Regions from separate parts of the Mesorhizobium loti R88b genome, predicted to be linked through region 3. Evidence: predicted binding sites of a transcription regulator. Region 3 holds the regulator's gene; each other region holds the start of a gene.

Region 1 (6,043 bases), 2.0 Mb from region 3:
CTGCGGCAGCAGCGTCGAAAAGTCCTCGCCCTCCGGCACCTTCAGGTCCAGCACCATGATGGTGATGATGATGGCCACCACGCCGTCGGTGAATGCCTCGACCCTGCCTTTGCCCATGGAGCCCCCTGCCGTTAGCCTGCCAGTCTAGATGAGCTGAACGGCATCGGGGAAGGCCTCGAGGTCGGTTCTCAACCGTTCGGCGTTTCCGGCGCCATGTTGGCGCGCCCACGCGGCATGCCAAGCCCGGTGTCCGGCGGTTCGCCGGCGGCCGGCCTGTCCTCTATCATGTGCATGGTGCGCCAGTGGCCGAAGCGGTAATAGGCCGCGGCCAGCACAAGCGAGGTGATCGAACCGGCCGGAAAACTCCACCACAGCGCCTCGACGCCCAACACGCCGCGCATGAAATAGGCAAAGCCGGTGCGCACGACCAGCACCGAGATGACCAGGATGATCAGCGGCGGCATCACCGCACCGGTGGCACGCACGGTGGCAAACAGCACGATGGTGATGCCGAACAGGATGAACGACCACGATGCCACCGTGTTGATGTGGGCTGCGATGTTGATTGCCGCGCTGTCGCTGCTCAGGAACAGGCTGAGGATCGAGCGGTCGAACAGCCACAGCAGCGCGACCAGGGCGCCGGTGAGGACAAGGTTGAAGCCGACGCCGGAAGCTGCAATGCGGCCGATCCGGTCCCAGCGCTTTGCACCGACATTCTGCGCCGCCATCGAGGACACCGCTGCGCCAATGGCGAGCGCCGGCATCTGGATGTAGGTCCATAGCTGCGCGGCAATGCCGTAAGCGGCGGCGACCTGCGAACCGTAGGAATTGACCATACCCATCACGGTCAGTGCCGCCGCCGAGATGACGATCATCTGCAAGCCCATCGGCACGCCTTTGAAGACGATGATGCGCAGCAGTGTCGGGTCGGGTCGCAGAAGTGCGAGGTTTGCGCCCGCCAGCCGCAGCGGATGCTTGCTGACATAGAGCACCACCAGGATGGCGATGACGCTGACCGTTTGCCCAATAAGTGTCGACGTTGCCGACCCGGCGATGCCAAGTTCGGGGAAGGGGCCGATGCCGCGGATCAGCAGCGGGTTGAGGATGATGTCGAGGACAACCGCCAGCGCCATGAAGATGAAGGGCGTGCGTGAATCGCCAGCACCGCGCAGAACGGTCATGACGAAGGACAGAAGGTTCATCATCGGCACGGCGATGAAGATGATGCGCAGATAGGAACGCGCCAAAGGCAAGGCGTCGGCCGGTGTGCCGAGCGTGTTCAGGATCGCGTCGACCCAGATCCAGCCGCAGACGGCGAAAATGATCGAGATCAGGAAGAAGAAGGTGGCGCTGGTGCCGACGATGCGGCGCGCCTCGGGCAGGTCGCGGGCGCCGACCGATTGCGCCACCAGGATGGTGGCCGCCATACCGATGCCGAACACGGTGCCGAGGATCAGGAACAGCACCAGATTGGCGTTGGAGGTGGCGGTCAGCGCCGACTCGCCGAGAAAGCGGCCGACCCAGACGGCATTGATCGACCCGTTGAGCGACTGCAGCACGTTGGAGCCGAGCACCGGCAAGGCAAACAGCAGCAGCGTGCGCGGGATCGGGCCGCTGGTCAGATCGGCGGTGCGCCGGCGCGCGGGCATTTTTTCGGTCATGACAGGCAACTCGGCAAAAGTGATTTGGATCCGGTCCGCCATCATCGCCCATTCAACGGACCAGGTCGATGCGGTGTCGTGAAGATCGGCGAAGGCCTTCCGGCCTGTATTGATCCAGCCATGTTCTCAAAGCGTCCGGAATGGGATATTGATCGTCCGCTTGGGGCCGCATTCAGTACCAGATCTGACAAATAGACCGGGGGGTTCATGTCCGAAATTCCGTTGTTTTCCGAGCGCCTGAATCGGCGCGCGTTCCTGGGTGCATCCGCTTTGGGTGCGGCCGCGGTGGCTGTTTCGGCGTGCACCACGACCGACGTGGCGCCGGCGCCGCCAGTGGTCGCGGCGCCGCCCGAGCCGGCGCTCGGCGATACCGCAACAATGTATAGCGCGCGCACCGACGAGGGCTTTCAGCTGCCGGCCATCCCGGTCGCCAAGCTCGATCCGAAGTACGTACGCCAGATCGTGGCCGACCCGACCGGTGAAAAACCAGGCACCATCGTGGTCGATGTCTCCGAGCACTTCCTCTATCTGGTGCGCGATGGCGGCAAGGCCATCCGTTACGGCGTCAGCCTGGGCAAGGCCGGCTTCGGATGGACCGGCAGCGCCGTGATCCAGGCGCGGAAGAAGTGGCCGGTGTGGACGCCGCCGACGGAAATGATCAAGCGTCGGCCGGAGCTGGCGAAATTCAAGGACGGCATGCCGCCCGGCCCGCAGAGCCCGCTCGGCGCCCGCGCGCTCTATCTGTTCCGCGACGGCAAGGACACGATGTACCGGCTGCACGGCACGCCGGAGTGGGATTCCATCGGCAAGAACGCCTCGTCGGGCTGTGTGCGCTTCATGAACCAGGACATCATCGACCTCTACAGTCGCGTCAACGGCCCCGCACCAGTCTTCGTGCGGCCCAATTTGTCGGCTGCCGGCAAGATCATGGCGGTGTCGAGCAGGACGGCAGAGCCCATCGATGCGGGCGTGCCGAAAGATGCGGAGTTCTTGAAGTAGGCTTTCACGATCGACGGTTAGACCGGGATAATCCAGGCGGACGCCTCAAGCGCGCCCGCCTTAATAGAGGTGATTACTTCTTGGCGAGGCCGGGAAGCGTGACCTGATAGACCAGGAACATGGTGTCGACATTGGCGCCGTCATCGGCCTTGTAGGGGGCGCCGACCTGGAAACCGTCCTGGGCAAGGAAGTCGTTGTCATTGGCGACGAACAGGAAATAGTCGTCGGGCAGCTTCGGGTCGAGCACGCTGGCCAGCGACATCGCTTCCCACTTCTCGGACAGATTGTTGTGGTCGTTCGGTGCGCCATTGTGCAGGCCGAAGCGGTTGAGCTGCGCATTGTCGTTGATGTCGATGAACGGCGTCAGCTTGGCCGGCGTCACCGACGGATCGAGCACGCCCTTGGGAGCGAGCGGCTTGTCGGCGGCATCGAAGGCGCCGCCGGCGATGTCGGTCGCGGCCGAAACGTCGACGACGAAGATCTTGCGCAGCAGCGAGGTGTCGCCCTTCAGGCCCTGGCCGTTGCCGCTGTCGCGAGCCAGCATCAGAAACGCTGTGTCCGACAGCGCCACGATCTCGCTCTGCGCGGCGATCTTGGTCTTGCCCTTGGCATCCTTGAACACCGGCAGCGGCACAACATATTCATGCGCGAGCTTGAGATGGGCGAGGTCGGAGGCGTCGTAGACCAGCGCCCGCGTGTTCTGCCGAGTCGAACCCGAATCGCCGCCATCCTGCCTGGTCGCCGACTGCAGCACGGCAATCAAGAACTTGCCGTCCGGCGTCATCGCCATGCCTTCGAGGCCCTGGTTGTTCTGGCGGCCGGTATCGGGATCCTTCGGATCGGGCTCGGCCGCACCCGGGCCGGGGTTGTCCGAGGAGAAATTCGGCTTCCCCTTGCGCATCGGGACGAGGGCCGCCGGCGGCTGGGTCGCCGACAGCAGGCGGCCCTCAGCGGAGAAGTGGTAGATGTTGGGACCATATTCGTCGGAGATGAACATCGAGGCGTCCGGGAGCCGCACGATCGCTTCATTGTCGAGGGCGAGCTTGCCGTTGGTGGCGACTGGCAGCATCGGCATGTCGCCGCTGGCGGCATGCACATCCGACAGCGGATCGAGGCCGGTGGTGTCGGCGCCCTTGTCGTCGGTAAGCAGCAAGGTATCGGCAAGCGTCGCCTTGACGCCGGTCTGCTCCTGGCCGGCGGCGCCTGGGGCTGCCGGGGTGAACTCGATGCCTATGGTGTTGACGCGCGCCCGGTAGTCCGTGGTGCCGGCGACATTATAGCCACGATCCGGCAGCAGCCAGAGCGACCCCTTGTAGGTGCCGGCATCACGCGTCCAGCCTGATGTGTCGATCGCCATGCCGGAACCCGAGCCGAACGTCTCGCCGAACTTGTCGCGCTGCGCGGCCGGAATGCGGCCGACGCCAGCCAAACCTTTGTTGACGGGGACGGTGCTGTCGGCGAGCGCCGGAGTCAGGGCGGTGAACAAGGCGAGTGCGACGCCGAGCGAGGCGGTTCGGTACAGGTGTTTCATAGGCAATCCTCTTTCTGACAAAGCGGGCCGGAACGGCCGAAGGATGAAAAACTGAAAGAGGCGCCACATCGATGATGCCGCGCGCCACCCCCCAAAAAGCGGTCTAAGGCGAGAACATGATGCTTGCGTGACAGCGCGCGGTACATGGCCGCGGGCTTCTTCGCGCGCCGGCAAAAACGTGTGTCCGCACGAAGAACTGATCATCCCGCCACGTTGTCGGCACGGTCAGGCGGGGTGTGTTTGCGCATCACTGGACACTTATGTCCAGTGCGTATATAGTCCGGCTTCTGACAGACCGGGGAGGGAAGCCTTGAAGTCGCACTACCGCGCAGTGGTTATCGGAGGTGGCGTGGTCGGCGCCTCGGTGCTCTACCATCTGACGCGGTTCGGCTGGTCTGACGTGGCGCTGATCGAGCGCGCCGAATTGACGGCAGGTTCGACCTGGCATGCGGCAGCGGGTTTCCATGCCCTCAACGCCGATCCCAACGTCGCGGCGCTGCAGGATTACACCATCAATCTCTACCGCGAGATCGAAGCTGAATCCGGCCAGAACATCGGCCTGCACATGACCGGCGGCGTCAACATCGCCAGCGATCCCGCGCGCTGGGAGTGGCTGAAATCGGCCTGGGCTGTGTTCCAGTCGGTCGGCATCGAGACCGCCCGGCTGGTGACATCAGACGAGATCAAGGAAATCTGCCCGATCGTCGACGTCACCGGCGTGCTCGGCGGCCTGCATGATTCCAACGAAGGCCATCTCGACCCCTACGGCACCACGCATGCCTATGCCGGTGCCGCGAAGAAGCGCGGCGCCGAGATCATCCTGCGCAACCGGGTGATCGAGCTGAAGTCTCGCGCTGACGGTCACTGGGACGTCGTCACCGAACAGGGCACCATCGTTGCCGAGCATGTCGTGAACGCCGGCGGACTGTGGGCAAAGCAGCTCGGTCGAATGGCTGGGGTCGACCTGCCAGTGACGCCGATGGAGCACCATTATTTCATCACCGAGGACATTCCGGAGATCGCGGCACTCGATCGGGAGATCGGCATCGCCGTTGACCTCGACGGGTTTTCCTACCTGCGGCAAGAGCGCAAGGGTGTGCTGCTCGGCGTCTACGAGCAGAACCCGAAGCACTGGAACATGGACGGCGCGCCATGGGACTATGGCATCGAGCTGATCCCGGAAGACATCGACCGCATCAGTCCGGAACTCGCCAAGGCGCATGAGCGCTTTCCCTGCCTGGCGACAGCCGGCATCCGCAAATGGGTCAACGGCGCCTTCACCTTTACCCCTGACGGCAACCCGATCGTCGGGCCGGTGCGCGGCTTGAAAAACTACTGGGTTGCCTGCGGCGTCATGGCCGGCTTCAGCCAGGGCGGCGGCGTTGGAAAATCGCTGGCGGAATGGATGATTTTTGGCGAGCCACAGGCCGACATTTTCGGCATGGACATTGCCCGCTACGGCGCCTTCGCCGCCAACCGCGAATATCTCAAGCAGACGACGCGGCAATTCTATTCGCGCCGTTTCGTCATGACCTTTCCCAATGAGCGGCTGCCCGCGGGCAGGCCCTTGAAACGCCCCGGCGCCTATGACGGCATGAGTGCCGCGGGCTGCGAATGGACGGCCTCTTGGGGGCTGGAAATCCCGGCCTATTTCGCGCCGATGGGCTTTCGCGAGAACATGACGCTCAAGCGCTCCAACGCCTTTGACATCGTCGGCGACGAGGCGCTGCAGGTTCGGCGCGCCGCCGGCCTCGTCGATATCTCGGCCTATTCACGCTATGCGGTGTCCGGGCCGGGCGCCGAGGCATGGCTCGACCGGCTGCTTGCCTGCAGGCTGCCGAAAGCGGGACAG
Region 2 (6,043 bases), 360 kb from region 3:
AGCCGCGCGAGATGGAGAGCTTCAACTCCTCGCCGATGCCGCCACCGCCGACCGCGCCCATGATGGTCGAGATGCGGACGTTGATCTCGATCCGCAGCAGCGTGTAGGACATGAAATTGGGCAGCACCTGCGGCAGTCCGGCAAAGCGAACCCGCTCGAACCAGTTGGCGCCAACCGCCCGCAGGCCTTCCTCGGCCCGCATGTCGATGTTCTCGTTGATCTCGTAGAACAGCTTGCCCAGCGCGCCGATCGAATGCAGGCCGATGGCGATGATGGCGGCGACCGGGCCGATCGAGACGATGGCGGCGAACAGGCCGGCGATGACGATCTCGGGGAACGCGCGCAGCAATTCCATGAAGCGCTTGACGACCAGCCGCAGCACCGGGTGCGGCGTCAGGTTGCGCGCGGCGATGAAGGAAAACGGCACGGCAAAGATGAAACCGATGAAGGTCGAGACCAGCGCCACGTTCACCGTGGTCAGCATCAGCTCGAAATATTCGGGGATGTAGAAACCGCCCCAGACATAGATGCGGCCAAGCGGGAAGTTGAACTCCTGCGTGCCGGTGTCGTGCGGCGAGGCGACGTCGAACAGAGCCCGCCAGACATCGTTCCAGTCCTTGGGGATCAGCCAGCTCAGGAAATCCAGGATGTGCGGCAGCCGGTCGAAGAAGTGGCCGGCATTGGCTTCGTCGGCGAACCACATGCTGGCGAACATCGCGGCAAGCAGCAGGGCGACGCCAAGCGCCGTATAGAACCGGCGCAGCGACGTCTGGCGTCGCCAGGCATCGGCCATCTGGTGGGTGGCGCCAGAGGAGGCTGTCGCGGATGGGGCTGTCACGGAAAGGGTCATGATCGGGGATGCAAAAAGGGCGGTGTTTTCCAACACCGCCCTTTTCGATTTCGCCGTTAGCCGCCGATGGCTGCCTTACGGGCTTCGACGATGACGTTGTAGAAGTCCGGCTTCACCGGGACGTAGCCGGTAAAATCGCCACCTTCGACGCCTTCGAAGCAGGCCTTGTCCTTCTTGGGCAGGTCGGTGAAGAAGGCGGCGAGCTTGGCGGTCATGTCGTCGCCGAGCGCGGTGCGCACGACCAGCGGACCGTTCGGGATCAGGCCCGAGCGCCAGACTTCGACGAAGTCGTTGGGGTCGACGGCGCCCTTGGCGACTTCCTTGTGGAAGGTGCCGGAGGTGTAGCCGTTCTTGAAGTCGCCGATGCCGGAGGAATCGTCCACCGCGACGTCAACCTTGCCGTCGCGCACGGCCAGAACGTTGTTCTCGTGGCCGCCGTTGAACTGGGTCGACGCGAAGAAGGTTTCGTTCGAGGCACCGGTGGTCTTCGGGATCTGGGTCAGCGGGATCAGGTAGCCCGAGGTCGAATCCGGATCGGCGTAGCCGAGCTTCTTGCCCTTGGCCGACTTGATGTCAGTGATGCCGGAGGACTTCAGAGCCAGGCCGATCGAATAATAGCCGGTGGCGCCGTCGGTCTGCTGGGTGGTGAGGATCGGGGTGACGGCCTTCGGATCCTTGAGAACGACGGCTGCATAGCCGGCAGCGCCGAGTTCGGCGAAGTCGAGCGTGCCGCCAAGCAGGCCCTGAATGACGCCGTCATAGTCGGCGGCCGGGAACAGCGAGACCTTCTCGAAGCCGAACTCGGTCTTCAAATGGTCGGCCAGGCACTGGTAGTTGCGCAGCCGGTCGGTCTCGTTTTCACCGCCGAGAATGCCGACGCGGAATTCCTTCATGTCGGCTGCATGAGCGGCGCTGGTGGCCATGGCGAGCACCGAAACGGCGCCGAAAACCATCTTCCTGAACATTGATATCTCTCCTGTAGGTTCCGGCCCCGCGCCGGCAGCGTTCTGATCTTGACAGGTGCCCTTGACGCGGGCGGACGATCCAGTGCGGCTCAATAACCCGGAAATGCAGGTTCGAGCGGTCCGGCGGATGCTGCAATCTTTTGCTTGAAGGCAACGCTGGTGGAGGTGATGGCCTCCGATATCTCGCCGCCATTGCTATCTGCGCCATAGACGAGACGCACCGCCTCACGGTTGAGCTCTTCGGGCGGGCCGTCGAAGACGACCTTGCCGGCGGCCATGCCGATGATGCGGTTGCAATAGGTACGGGCGGTATCGAGCGTGTGGAGATTGGTGACGACGGTGATGCCTTCGCGCAGATTGATGTCCTGCAGCGAGTCCATCACCACCTTGGCGTTGAGCGGGTCGAGCGAGGCGATCGGCTCGTCGGCGAGGATCACCTTGGGCTGCTGCATCATGGCGCGGGCGATGGCGACACGCTGCTGCTGGCCGCCTGAAAGGGTGCCGGCGGGCTGAAGGGCTGTCCGGGCGATGTCGAGGCGCTCGAGCGCGGCGACAGCCTCGGCGCATTCGGCGCGCGAAAACATGCCAAGCAGGTTCGAGATGGTCGAACGGTGGTTCAGCTTGCCGAGCAGCACATTGGTCAGCACATCGAGGCGCGGCACCAGGTTGAACTGCTGGAAGATCATGGCGCAGTCGCGCTGCCAGCGCCGCAGCGGCGAGCCCTGCAGCTTGGAGACATCGGCGCCGTCAAAAAAAATCGACCCCTGGCTGGGATCGATAAGACGGTTGATCATGCGAAGAAGGGTCGATTTGCCGGCGCCCGAACGACCAATGATGCCGACCATCTGACCTTGCGGGATCGAGATGTTGATGTCGCTGACGGCGGTGTTCTTGCCAAATCGTCGGCTGACACCGCGGATTTCGAGCGTGGCAGAGCTTGCTGACATGGGCAGGTTCCAGTCGGGACCATATTAATCGTCAGGCTCTCGCCTAACGCAGCCACATGAACCTGCCGTGTCGCCAGCATGTCAGTTTTGTTACGCTCCACAGACGCGGCGTCAGGCGCTCCTTGCGGTGCGATCAACCAAGCACCAGCAATTCCTCGAAATGCTTCATGTCGCGGAAGGCGCAGAAGGCGGGGGCCTTGATCTCGATCACTGGGGCCTGCCGTGCGAAAAGCGCCAGGCCATCATCGAACAGGTCCTGCCATGCCGCCGCCCTGTCGTCGGCAAGACGCTGGATCTGATAGGCGAAGGTGATGTGGAAGACGTAAGTGTCGTGATCGGGGTGCCGGTAGCCGAACGGCGCCGCCAGCGCATCGCGCCATTGGCGCATGATGCGTACGTCATCGTCCGTCGCGCCGGCAACGGTGAGACCGGTCGGCACGATTTCTACCACCTTGATGTTGAACGGGCCGAAGCCTTCGAAACCTTTCAGCCGTTCCATATAAAGCCTGGTCATGGCGTCGATACTGGTGTCGAGCGGCACGTCGTGCGGCCAGTAACGCAAGCGGCGGCGATATTCGATGATGCCCTGGAACAGTGTCATGTGCAGGCTGGACACCGGCGTGAAGGCGAGACGATCAGCGTCAGGCATCGCCAGCATCTTGTCGCGCACCGCAAGCACCACGCCCTCGGACGGTGAACCGCTGACCAGATGGCTGACGACAGTGTTGCCGGGCTCGGTCAGGAAATTGCCCGAAATGTCGTAGCGCGTGCCGAGATGTGCCGGCGGGGTCGGATTGGAGCCGGCAAAGAATCCGGCGAGCGAGGGTCTGACGGTGTCGGGCATGGCGATCTCCTTGGGGGAGATGACGTCCTGTCCGAGTCATGTGTCAAGGATGTGAACAGGCTTCCCCTGACGATGATGTGAGGGATCAGCCCTCGTATTTTTCCAGAAAAGCCTCCGCTGAAAGCTCGCGGAAATCCTCTAGGGACGCGCGCAGCCTGGCATGGTCCCAGTCCCACCAGGCAAGCGCCTGGTAGCGTTCGGCGGTGCGACGATCGAAGCGTTCGCGGACCGGTTTTGCCGGCACTCCCGCGACGATGGTGTAGGGGGCAACATCCTTGGATACGACGGCTCCGGCGCCGACCGCCGCGCCATCGCCGACGGTGACGCCGGGCAGGACGGTCGAGCCATGGCCGAGCCAGGTGCCGTGGCCGATGGTGACGCGCTTGGCGCGCCGCTCGGCGAAAAATGCGCTCTCGTGCTCGGCATCGTCCCAATAGTCCGAGGCGCGGTAGGTAAAGTGGTGCAGCGTCGGCCGCCAGGTCGGGTGGTTGGTGGCATTGAGGCGCACTGCGGCCGCGATGTTGGCGAACTTGCCGATCGTCGCGCACCAGACGGCGCAGTCCTGCATCATGTAGGAATAGTCGCCGAGTTCACTTTCCGAAACCCGGCTGCGGTCGGCGATCTCGGTCCAGCGGCCCAGCGTGGTATTGTGCACCTCCGCCGTCGGGTGGACCAGCGGCGTCTCCGACAGTTTCCTGGTCATGCGGCGAGTTTTCCCGGAGCAAAAGCGGTGACGTCGATGACGCGGTCGGCCACCGCCTCGCGCACGTCGTGGTCGTGGAAGATGCCGAGCAGGGCGACGCCGGCCGCCTTCTTGGCGGCGATCAGTTCGATCACCACGTCGCGGTTCTTGGCGTCGAGCGAGGCGGTCGGTTCGTCGAGCAGCAGGATCGGATGCTCGGTGATGAAGCCGCGCGCGATGTTGACGCGCTGCTGCTCACCGCCGGAGAAGGTCGCCGGCGGCAGCGCCCAGAGTTTTTCCGGCAGGTTGAGCTGCGCCAACAGCGCGCGTGCCTTGCCTCTGGCTGTCTCGCGCTCCTCGCCGCGTTCGACCAGTGGTTCGGCGACGACATCAAGCGCCGAGACGCGCGGCACGGTGCGCAGGAACTGGCTGACATAGCCGATCGTTTGCCGGCGCACGGCAAGCACGGTGCGGGGGCTGGCATGGGCAAGATCGATCAGGCCGTCCTCATGCTTGACGATGATCTGGCCTTCGTCGACGGCATAGTTGCCGTAGAGCATCTTCAGGATCGAGCTCTTGCCGGCGCCGGACGGGCCGCCGAGCACGGTGCATTCCCCAGCCTTGATCGAGAAGGAGACACCGGCGACGACGGGCAGTTTGATGCCATCGCGCAGATGCATGGTGAAGCTCTTGGCGACGTCGGAAACAACGAGCGGAGTTGGCATCGTTACACCTGCAAAATGGAAGAAACGAGAAGCTGCGTGTAAGGCGCGCGCGGATCGTCGAGCACGCGGTCGGTGAGGCCGCTTTCGACGACGCGGCCGTCCTTCATCACCATCATGCGCTGCGACAGCAACCGCGCCACGGCGAGGTCGTGAGTGACGACGATGGCGGCGAGGCCAAGATCGGTGACCAGCCCGCGCAACAGGTCGAGCAGGCGCGCCTGCACCGAGACGTCGAGGCCACCGGTGGGCTCGTCCATGAACACCAGCCGTGGGCCGGTGACGAGATTGCGGGCGATCTGCAGGCGCTGGCGCATGCCGCCGGAAAAGGCGCGCGGCTCGTCGTCGATGCGGTCTTCCTCGATCTCGACGCGCGACAGCCAGTCGACGGCTGTGGCGCGGATCTTGCCATAGTGACGGTCGCCGACCGCCATCAGCCGCTCGCCGACATTGGCGCCGGCCGACACCGTCATGCGCAGGCCATCGGCCGGGTTCTGGTGGACAAAGCCCCAGTCGGTGCGCATCAGGAACCGGCGCTCGGCCTCGCTCATGCGGTAGAGCTCGCGGAACTGGCCGTCGCGCATACGGTAGCTGGCGGTGCCGGAGGAGGGCAACAGCCGTGTCGACAGGCAGTTGAGCAGTGTCGTCTTGCCGGAACCGGATTCGCCGACGACGGCCAGGACTTCACCCGGCCACAGGTCGAAGGAGACGTTGTCGCAGCCGACGCGCGAGCCGTAGAATTTGGACAGCGCCGAGACGCGCAGCAGTGGTTCGTCGGTCATTGTGCCGGCTCCAAGTTTCCTGCGGCAGGGGTTTCCGGGGCAAGATGGCCGCGATGGCCGTCCGCACGCCGTTTCTCGCAATGGTCGGTGTCGGAGCAGACGAACATGTGGCCGCCATGGTCGTCGAGGATGACCTCGTCGAGATAGACATTCTCGGCCGCGCACAGCGCGCAGGGCTGGTCGAAGGTCTGCACCTCGAACGGATGGTCCTCGAAGTCGAGGCTGACGACTTCGGTGAAGGGCGGCACCGC
Region 3 (6,043 bases):
CCAGTCGGGCGCCGAGCGTAGGTAATTGAGCAGCGGCGGACCATCACTTCGGCGGTACTGCTGGAACGAGCCGTTGCCATCGGCTCCCAGCGTGGCCGCCAGCGCTGGAGATGCCATCGGCACCATCTCCTCGTCGAGGAGCCGTGTGGTGCGACATCCCGGAACCACACCGTCGCTATAGATCACCAGCAGGTCATTCTTGGCCGCCAGCAGGTCGCCCGTGTTGTCGGAGGTGACCAGTCGCGTCGGGCAGGCGTCACCAGAAAGCCCGAAGGCCTGCAACTGCGCCGTGAGCCAGAACATGCCGACAACGGTATGCGCACCAATAGACAGCGGCCGCATGGCGTGCTCGCGCAAAGTGCCCAGGCCTTGGCGCAGGAATTCAAGCGCCATCCCGACGGTGTGATAGAGCCGCTCCCCGCTTTCGGTGGACGCGAGCCGTTTACCATTGCGGATGAACAGAGGTTCTCCGATCCATTTCTCAAGCTGGTGAATGCGTTTGCTGACAGCAGCCTGCGAGACGTGGAGTTCGGCAGCGCAACCCGTGAAGCTGCCGACGCGATGGGCGGCCTCAAAGAAAATGAGCAGGTCCAGCGGCGGAAGGGTAGTCCGGTATCTCTTCATAACCAGAGGTTATTAGGGAGGCGGAGTTTTTTCAACGTTTCCGCAACGGCGCTTTGGATGCACTTTCGCTGTCAGGCAGTAGCCCTCTCGTGAGAGATGGCAACTCGATTGGCGCCGCCGGAGATAGCAACCTATGACCGCCTTCCCTCGCATCGGGTTCGTTGGACTGGGGACCATGGGCGGTCCCATGTGTCAGAGACTTGCGAAGGCAGGTTACCCAGTCACTGCCTTCGATCTTAGTCCAGCCGCCCTCGAAAGAACCGTCGCCGTCGGTGCCACGGCTGGGTCTTCGGCAGCGGACTGTGCTGCTCAGGCCGACGTCTTCCTGACCTCCCTTCCAAGACCCGATCACGTGGAAGCAGTCATGGCCGGCGAGAACGGCGCACTCAAAGGCCTGAAGCCAGGAAGCCTGTGGATCGACCTGACCACCAATCGCAACGAGCTCGTGTTCCAACTCGCTTCGGAAGCCCCGGACGGCGTGAAGGTCGTGGATTCCCCGGTCACCGGAGCGGTGGACGGAGCAAGGAACGGAAAGCTCACGCTTTTCGCTGGTGGGGATCAACTGTCGTTCGACCGGGCCGCCCCGGTACTCGGCCATCTCGGTATGGTCATCCATTGTGGCGGTCTCGGCACCGGCAATGTCGTGAAGCTGGTGACGAACCAGTTGTGGTTCATCGCGGCGGCCGCCATCGGAGAGGGGTTCGCCACTGGTATCGCCAACGGCGTCGAGCTTGGCACGCTCTGGCATGCGATCCGCAACAGCGTCGGCGACAGTTTTGTCGCCCAGCATGATGCGCCATCCATCTTCGCCGGACACTATGACCCGTCCTTCTCGCTGGACCTGTGCCTCAAGGACCTTCGCCTGATCCAGGAACTGAACCGCAACGTGCGGGCGGCTTTGCCCATGACAATGGCGGCGCAAGGAGCGTTCGCTCTCGCCGCCAGCCGCTACGGCGCAGGCGCGGCCGAACTGCATGTTGCCCGGCGCATCGAAGACGACGCCGGCATCTCGATGCGCCTTGAGGGCGACTGGGTTCCGCCATGGCAACAGTGATGGCGGCGGACAGGCGCTGGATAGAGGAGCCTCAGGGGAGTTTGACATGAAAGTTGGTTTCATCGGGCTGGGCATGATGGGCAGGAACGCGGCGCTGAACGTTGCCCGAAACGGGTTCGAGATGGTCGTATACGATGTCCGCCCCGATGCCCTGGAGCCCCTGCTCGAGAAAGGTGCCAAGCCTGCCGACAGCGCGGCAGACGTGCTCAGTCGTGTCGATGTCGTGGTCACCATGGTGTTCGGCCCGAAAGAAATCGAAGCTGTGGTTCGTGGTGAGAAAGGATTTCTATCGTCGGACTGCCAAGGGAAATACTGGATCGATCTCACCACCAGCAGTCCGAACCTTATGCGCACGCTCGGCGATGATTTCCGCGCCAAGGGCGGTGCCGTGGTCGACGCGCCAGTCACGGGGTCGGTGGATTCGGCCATCCGTGGCGACATGATCATGTTCGTCGGCGGCGAGAATGCAGACATCGAGCATGTCCGCCCGGTGATCGAGGCGATGGGCGAGGTGCGCAAGGTTGGCAGGCATGGAAACGGCTATGTCGCCAAGCTGGTCAACAACCAGCTCTGGAAGGTCCACGCTGCGGCGATCGGCGAGGCGATGGTCACAGCCAAGCTCGCGGGCCTTGAGCCGGATATCTGGTGGTCGGCGATGAAGGGCGGTGCAGCCGACAGCTTCGTCATGCAGCATGACGTGCCGTCTATCTTCGCCGGTCATTATGACCCCTCCTTCCCCCTGGCGCTCTGTCTCAAGGATCTGGGCCTGATCGAAGAGCTGATGAACGAGACAGGGACGCGCAGCGAACTCACCCGCGCGACACATGATCGGTTCAAGGAAGCGGCTTTGCGCTATGGCAAGGAAGCAGGCGAGATGACCGTATGTAAGGTAATCGAGGACGACGCCGGCGTTGAACTACGAGTTGCCGGAAACTGGGTGGCGCCGTGGGAGGTAAAAATTCCCAAAGCCTGAGCCCGGTCGATGCCACATTGGATGGCATCGGCGATGCACTCCCTTCGCGCTGATCGGATGCCGAGAGTGGCTCTCATATCCCATTCAAGGCTTGAAACCGAGGGCGCCGATGAGCTCGTCCAGCGACTCTGCATGTCCTTTGTTGCCTATGCCACCGCCTATTCCGGACGACGTGGGCAAATCCGATTTCCATTCGGTTGGTGCAAGTTGGAGGCCGATGGCCCAACTTTGCATATCACCGCGGGAGCAGAGGACCTGGCGGGCCTGGAACGCGTCGACGGGATCGTTGTCGATCGGCTGAAGCGGGTCGCCCGCCGCCAGCAACGCGAATTGATCTTGCCGCTGTCGCCATGGTCGGCGTCAGCGCCGCCGCCTTCAACCTGATCGAACCTGCATCGCGCGAGGCGATTGCACAGACCGCCGATTCCGTTGATCGCCAGGGCAGGAAAACCGCCGGCGTAAGCACGAATCAGATAGGCGCTGTTGTTTGCGCTGCTTGAGTATTCGCGTTAACTCTTCATCGAACGGAGGCGCAGTATCAGCCGGATGCGATGTAACATGCGATATGAATTGGCCCTTGCAATTCTCCTGGGGATGCCGCTGCCAGCTCATGCTGAAGGAACCGACCATTGCACAAAGAGCCAAAGTCCCGACATGCCGGGTATGGCAATTGCAATGGCTGTGTCGGTCCATGTGCTGGCAGAACGACTTTGCAATGCCGAGCACACACCTCTGTGGCCGTGGCTCGCCGACGTTTATGAAAAGTCTGAGTGCCTGTCACACGCCGCAAGTGTTGAAAAGGCGAAGAGCGACGAAGCTAAAGTCGCCTCGATGGGTGTGGCCGATGCGATGGAAGGCTTGGGCCTGGAGCAAGCCAAGACTCATGACCTTGAACATGCTGACACCCACGTGAAAGAGCTTGCGCTGTCAGAATTAGGCGGGTGTGCCGGAGTGATAGGACTTTTGAAACAAATCGATAACAGCGATAAGCAATAAGTCGACGAACTGATCGTGCAAGCAATCTGTTTTGACTCCAGCCTCACCGCTCTCTCGAGAGCGATCAGATGCTCATCGGCCAGCATCAAGAACTGCATGATGTATTGCACGACTTCGGTGCAGGCGTTCGACAGCGCTGTGAGTTCGAAGCCGTGAGGCGACTTGGTGTCGGGCTGTATGACGGCCGGCCGTAGTAGCCCACGGCGGCGACGAGATTGGCGAGAAGCATCGCCTTCCTGCCCGGAGAACCTCCGTAGGACCTTCCGCGCCGAAAGACCTAATCTTCCCGGATCGCGTAACCCGCCCCACGGATGGTGCGGATCACATCCGGCATACGGCCATTGTTGACCGCCTTGCGCAGGCGGCCGACATGCACGTCGACCGTGCGCTCGTCGATGTAGATCGTCTCGCCCCAGACATTGTCGAGCAGCTGGCTGCGCGAGAACACGCGGCCGGGATGGCGCATCATGAATTCGAGCAGGCGGAATTCGGTCGGCCCGAGCCGGATCTCGCTTTTCTTGCGATAGACCCGGTGTGATTCACGATCGAGCACGATGTCGCCGACCTTGAGTACGCTGGACAGCACTTCCGGCTTGGCGCGGCGCAGCAGCGCCTTGATGCGGGCCATGAATTCCGGCGTCGAGAACGGCTTGACCAGATAATCGTCGGCACCGGTCGAAAGGCCGCGCACGCGGTCGCTTTCCTCGCCCCGCGCCGTCAGCATGATGATCGGCAGCCGCTCGGTCTCGGGCCGCATTCTTAGCCGACGACAGAGTTCGATGCCGGACACCGCCGGCACCATCCAATCGAGCACCAGAAGGTCGGGGACGTTTTCCTGCAGCCGGATTTCGGCTTCGTCGCCGCGCGTCACCACCTCGACCTGGTAACCTTCAGATTCCAGATTGTAGCGGAGGAGCACGCCTAGCGGCTCCTCATCCTCCACCACCATGATGCGTGGCGCGATCATCGGCTTGTCACCCTGTTATGCCGCCGGCGCCGACATTGCGGTCTCGTCCTGCTTCGGGCGATTGGCGGGCAGCTGCGTGCCGGTCAGCACATAATACGCATTTTCGGCGATGTTGGTCACGTGGTCGCCGATGCGCTCGAGATTCTTGGCGCAGAACAACAGATGAGTGCACGCCGTGATGTTGCGCGGATCTTCCATCATGTATGTCAACAGCTCGCGGAACACCGAGGTGTATTTGACGTCGATGCGCTCGTCGTCATTCCTCAGCTTGGCGAGTGCCGCGCCGTCACCCGCCGCATACTCCTCGACCACGCCATGCACCTGGATCAGCACCAGCTGCGCCATGGCATCGATGGAGTGCGACAGGTCGCGCGGCGTGGCGCTGAGACCGACGGTGCCGACGCGCTTGGCGATGTTCTTGGCAAGGTCGCCGATGCGTTCGAGGTCGCCGGCCATGCGGATCGAGCCGACGACATGGCGCAGATCGTCGGCCATCGGCTGGCGCTTGGCGATCAGCGTGATGGCGCGGTCGTCGAGTTCGCGTTGGCGGGCATCCATGATGGCGTCGTCGGAGACGACTCGCTGGGCAAGAGCATTGTCGGAGTTCAGCAGCGCCTTGGTGGCGCCGCCGACCATCGAGCCGGCGAGATCGCCCATATCGCTGATCAGCCTGCTGATTTGTCCGAGCTCCTCGTCGAAGGCTGCAACCGTGTGTTCGGCCATGATCCTGGTCCTCGTATGCGTGCGATCAGCCGAAGCGGCCGGTGATGTAGTCCTGCGTGCGCTTCTCGCGGGGCGAAGTGAAGATCTTCTCGGTCTTGTCGAACTCGACCAGTTCGCCCAGATACATGAACGCTGTCTGCTTCGAGACGCGCGCCGCCTGCTGCATGTTGTGGGTGACGATGACGATCGTGTAGTCGGCTTGCAACTCGTCGATCAGCTCTTCGATCTTGGCGGTCGACAGCGGATCGAGCGCCGACGCCGGCTCGTCGAGCAGAATGACTTCCGGCTTCACCGCCACGGTGCGGGCGATGCAAAGCCGCTGCTGCTGGCCGCCGGAAAGGCTGAGACCGCTGGCGTTGAGCTTGTCCTTGACCTCGTTCCACAGTGCTGCGCGCTTCAGCGCCTGCTCGACACGGCCATCCATCTCGGCCTTGCTGATCTTCTCATAGAGCCTGACGCCAAAGGCGATGTTCTCATAGATCGACATCGGGAACGGCGTCGGCTTCTGGAACACCATGCCGATCTTGGTGCGCAAGAGGTTGAGGTCCTGCGAACGGTCGAGAACGTTCTGGCCGTCGAGCAGCACCTGGCCCTCGGCGGTCTGCTTGGGATAGAGCTCGTAGATGCGGTTGAAGACGCGCAACAGCGTCGATTTTCCGCAACCCGACGGTCCGATGAAGGCGGTGACGCTGCGCTCGGGCAGCGA

Evidence for each region. The regulator PhoB, encoded in region 3, activates phosphate uptake and scavenging genes when phosphate is short. The targets are predictions, from matches to a motif close to TGTCATNNANCTGTCAT.
Region 1: the regulator PhoB is predicted to act here: its motif matches at 4,308-4,324, upstream of EB235_RS17930 (esterase-like activity of phytase family protein).
Region 2: the regulator PhoB is predicted to act here: its motif matches at 2,841-2,857, upstream of phnC (phosphonate ABC transporter ATP-binding protein).

Annotation. Positions count from the first base shown of each region.
Region 1 is NZ_CP033367.1:3,670,535-3,676,577, forward strand. Features, by position in the region: gene EB235_RS17915 (TMEM175 family protein) at 1-117, opposite strand, end outside; gene EB235_RS17920 (MATE family efflux transporter) at 189-1,661, opposite strand; gene EB235_RS17925 (L,D-transpeptidase) at 1,869-2,660, shown strand; gene EB235_RS17930 (esterase-like activity of phytase family protein) at 2,734-4,191, opposite strand; gene EB235_RS17935 (GcvT family protein) at 4,502-6,043, shown strand, end outside.
Region 2 is NZ_CP033367.1:2,044,290-2,050,332, forward strand. Features, by position in the region: gene phnE (phosphonate ABC transporter, permease protein PhnE) at 1-850, opposite strand, end outside; gene phnD (phosphonate ABC transporter substrate-binding protein) at 907-1,815, opposite strand; gene phnC (phosphonate ABC transporter ATP-binding protein) at 1,905-2,762, opposite strand; gene EB235_RS09990 (DUF1868 domain-containing protein) at 2,896-3,606, opposite strand; gene EB235_RS09995 (DapH/DapD/GlmU-related protein) at 3,692-4,309, opposite strand; gene phnL (phosphonate C-P lyase system protein PhnL) at 4,306-5,013, opposite strand; gene phnK (phosphonate C-P lyase system protein PhnK) at 5,016-5,792, opposite strand; gene EB235_RS10010 (alpha-D-ribose 1-methylphosphonate 5-phosphate C-P-lyase PhnJ) at 5,789-6,043, opposite strand, start outside.
Region 3 is NZ_CP033367.1:1,683,283-1,689,325, reverse strand. Features, by position in the region: gene EB235_RS08295 (LysR family transcriptional regulator) at 1-624, opposite strand, end outside; gene EB235_RS08290 (NAD(P)-dependent oxidoreductase) at 758-1,678, shown strand; gene EB235_RS08285 (NAD(P)-dependent oxidoreductase) at 1,599-2,651, shown strand; partial or broken gene EB235_RS35255 (hypothetical protein) at 2,661-2,915, shown strand; gene EB235_RS08275 (hypothetical protein) at 3,002-3,151, shown strand; gene EB235_RS08270 (hypothetical protein) at 3,210-3,647, shown strand; gene phoB (phosphate regulon transcriptional regulator PhoB) at 3,925-4,614, opposite strand; gene phoU (phosphate signaling complex protein PhoU) at 4,630-5,337, opposite strand; gene pstB (phosphate ABC transporter ATP-binding protein PstB) at 5,363-6,043, opposite strand, start outside.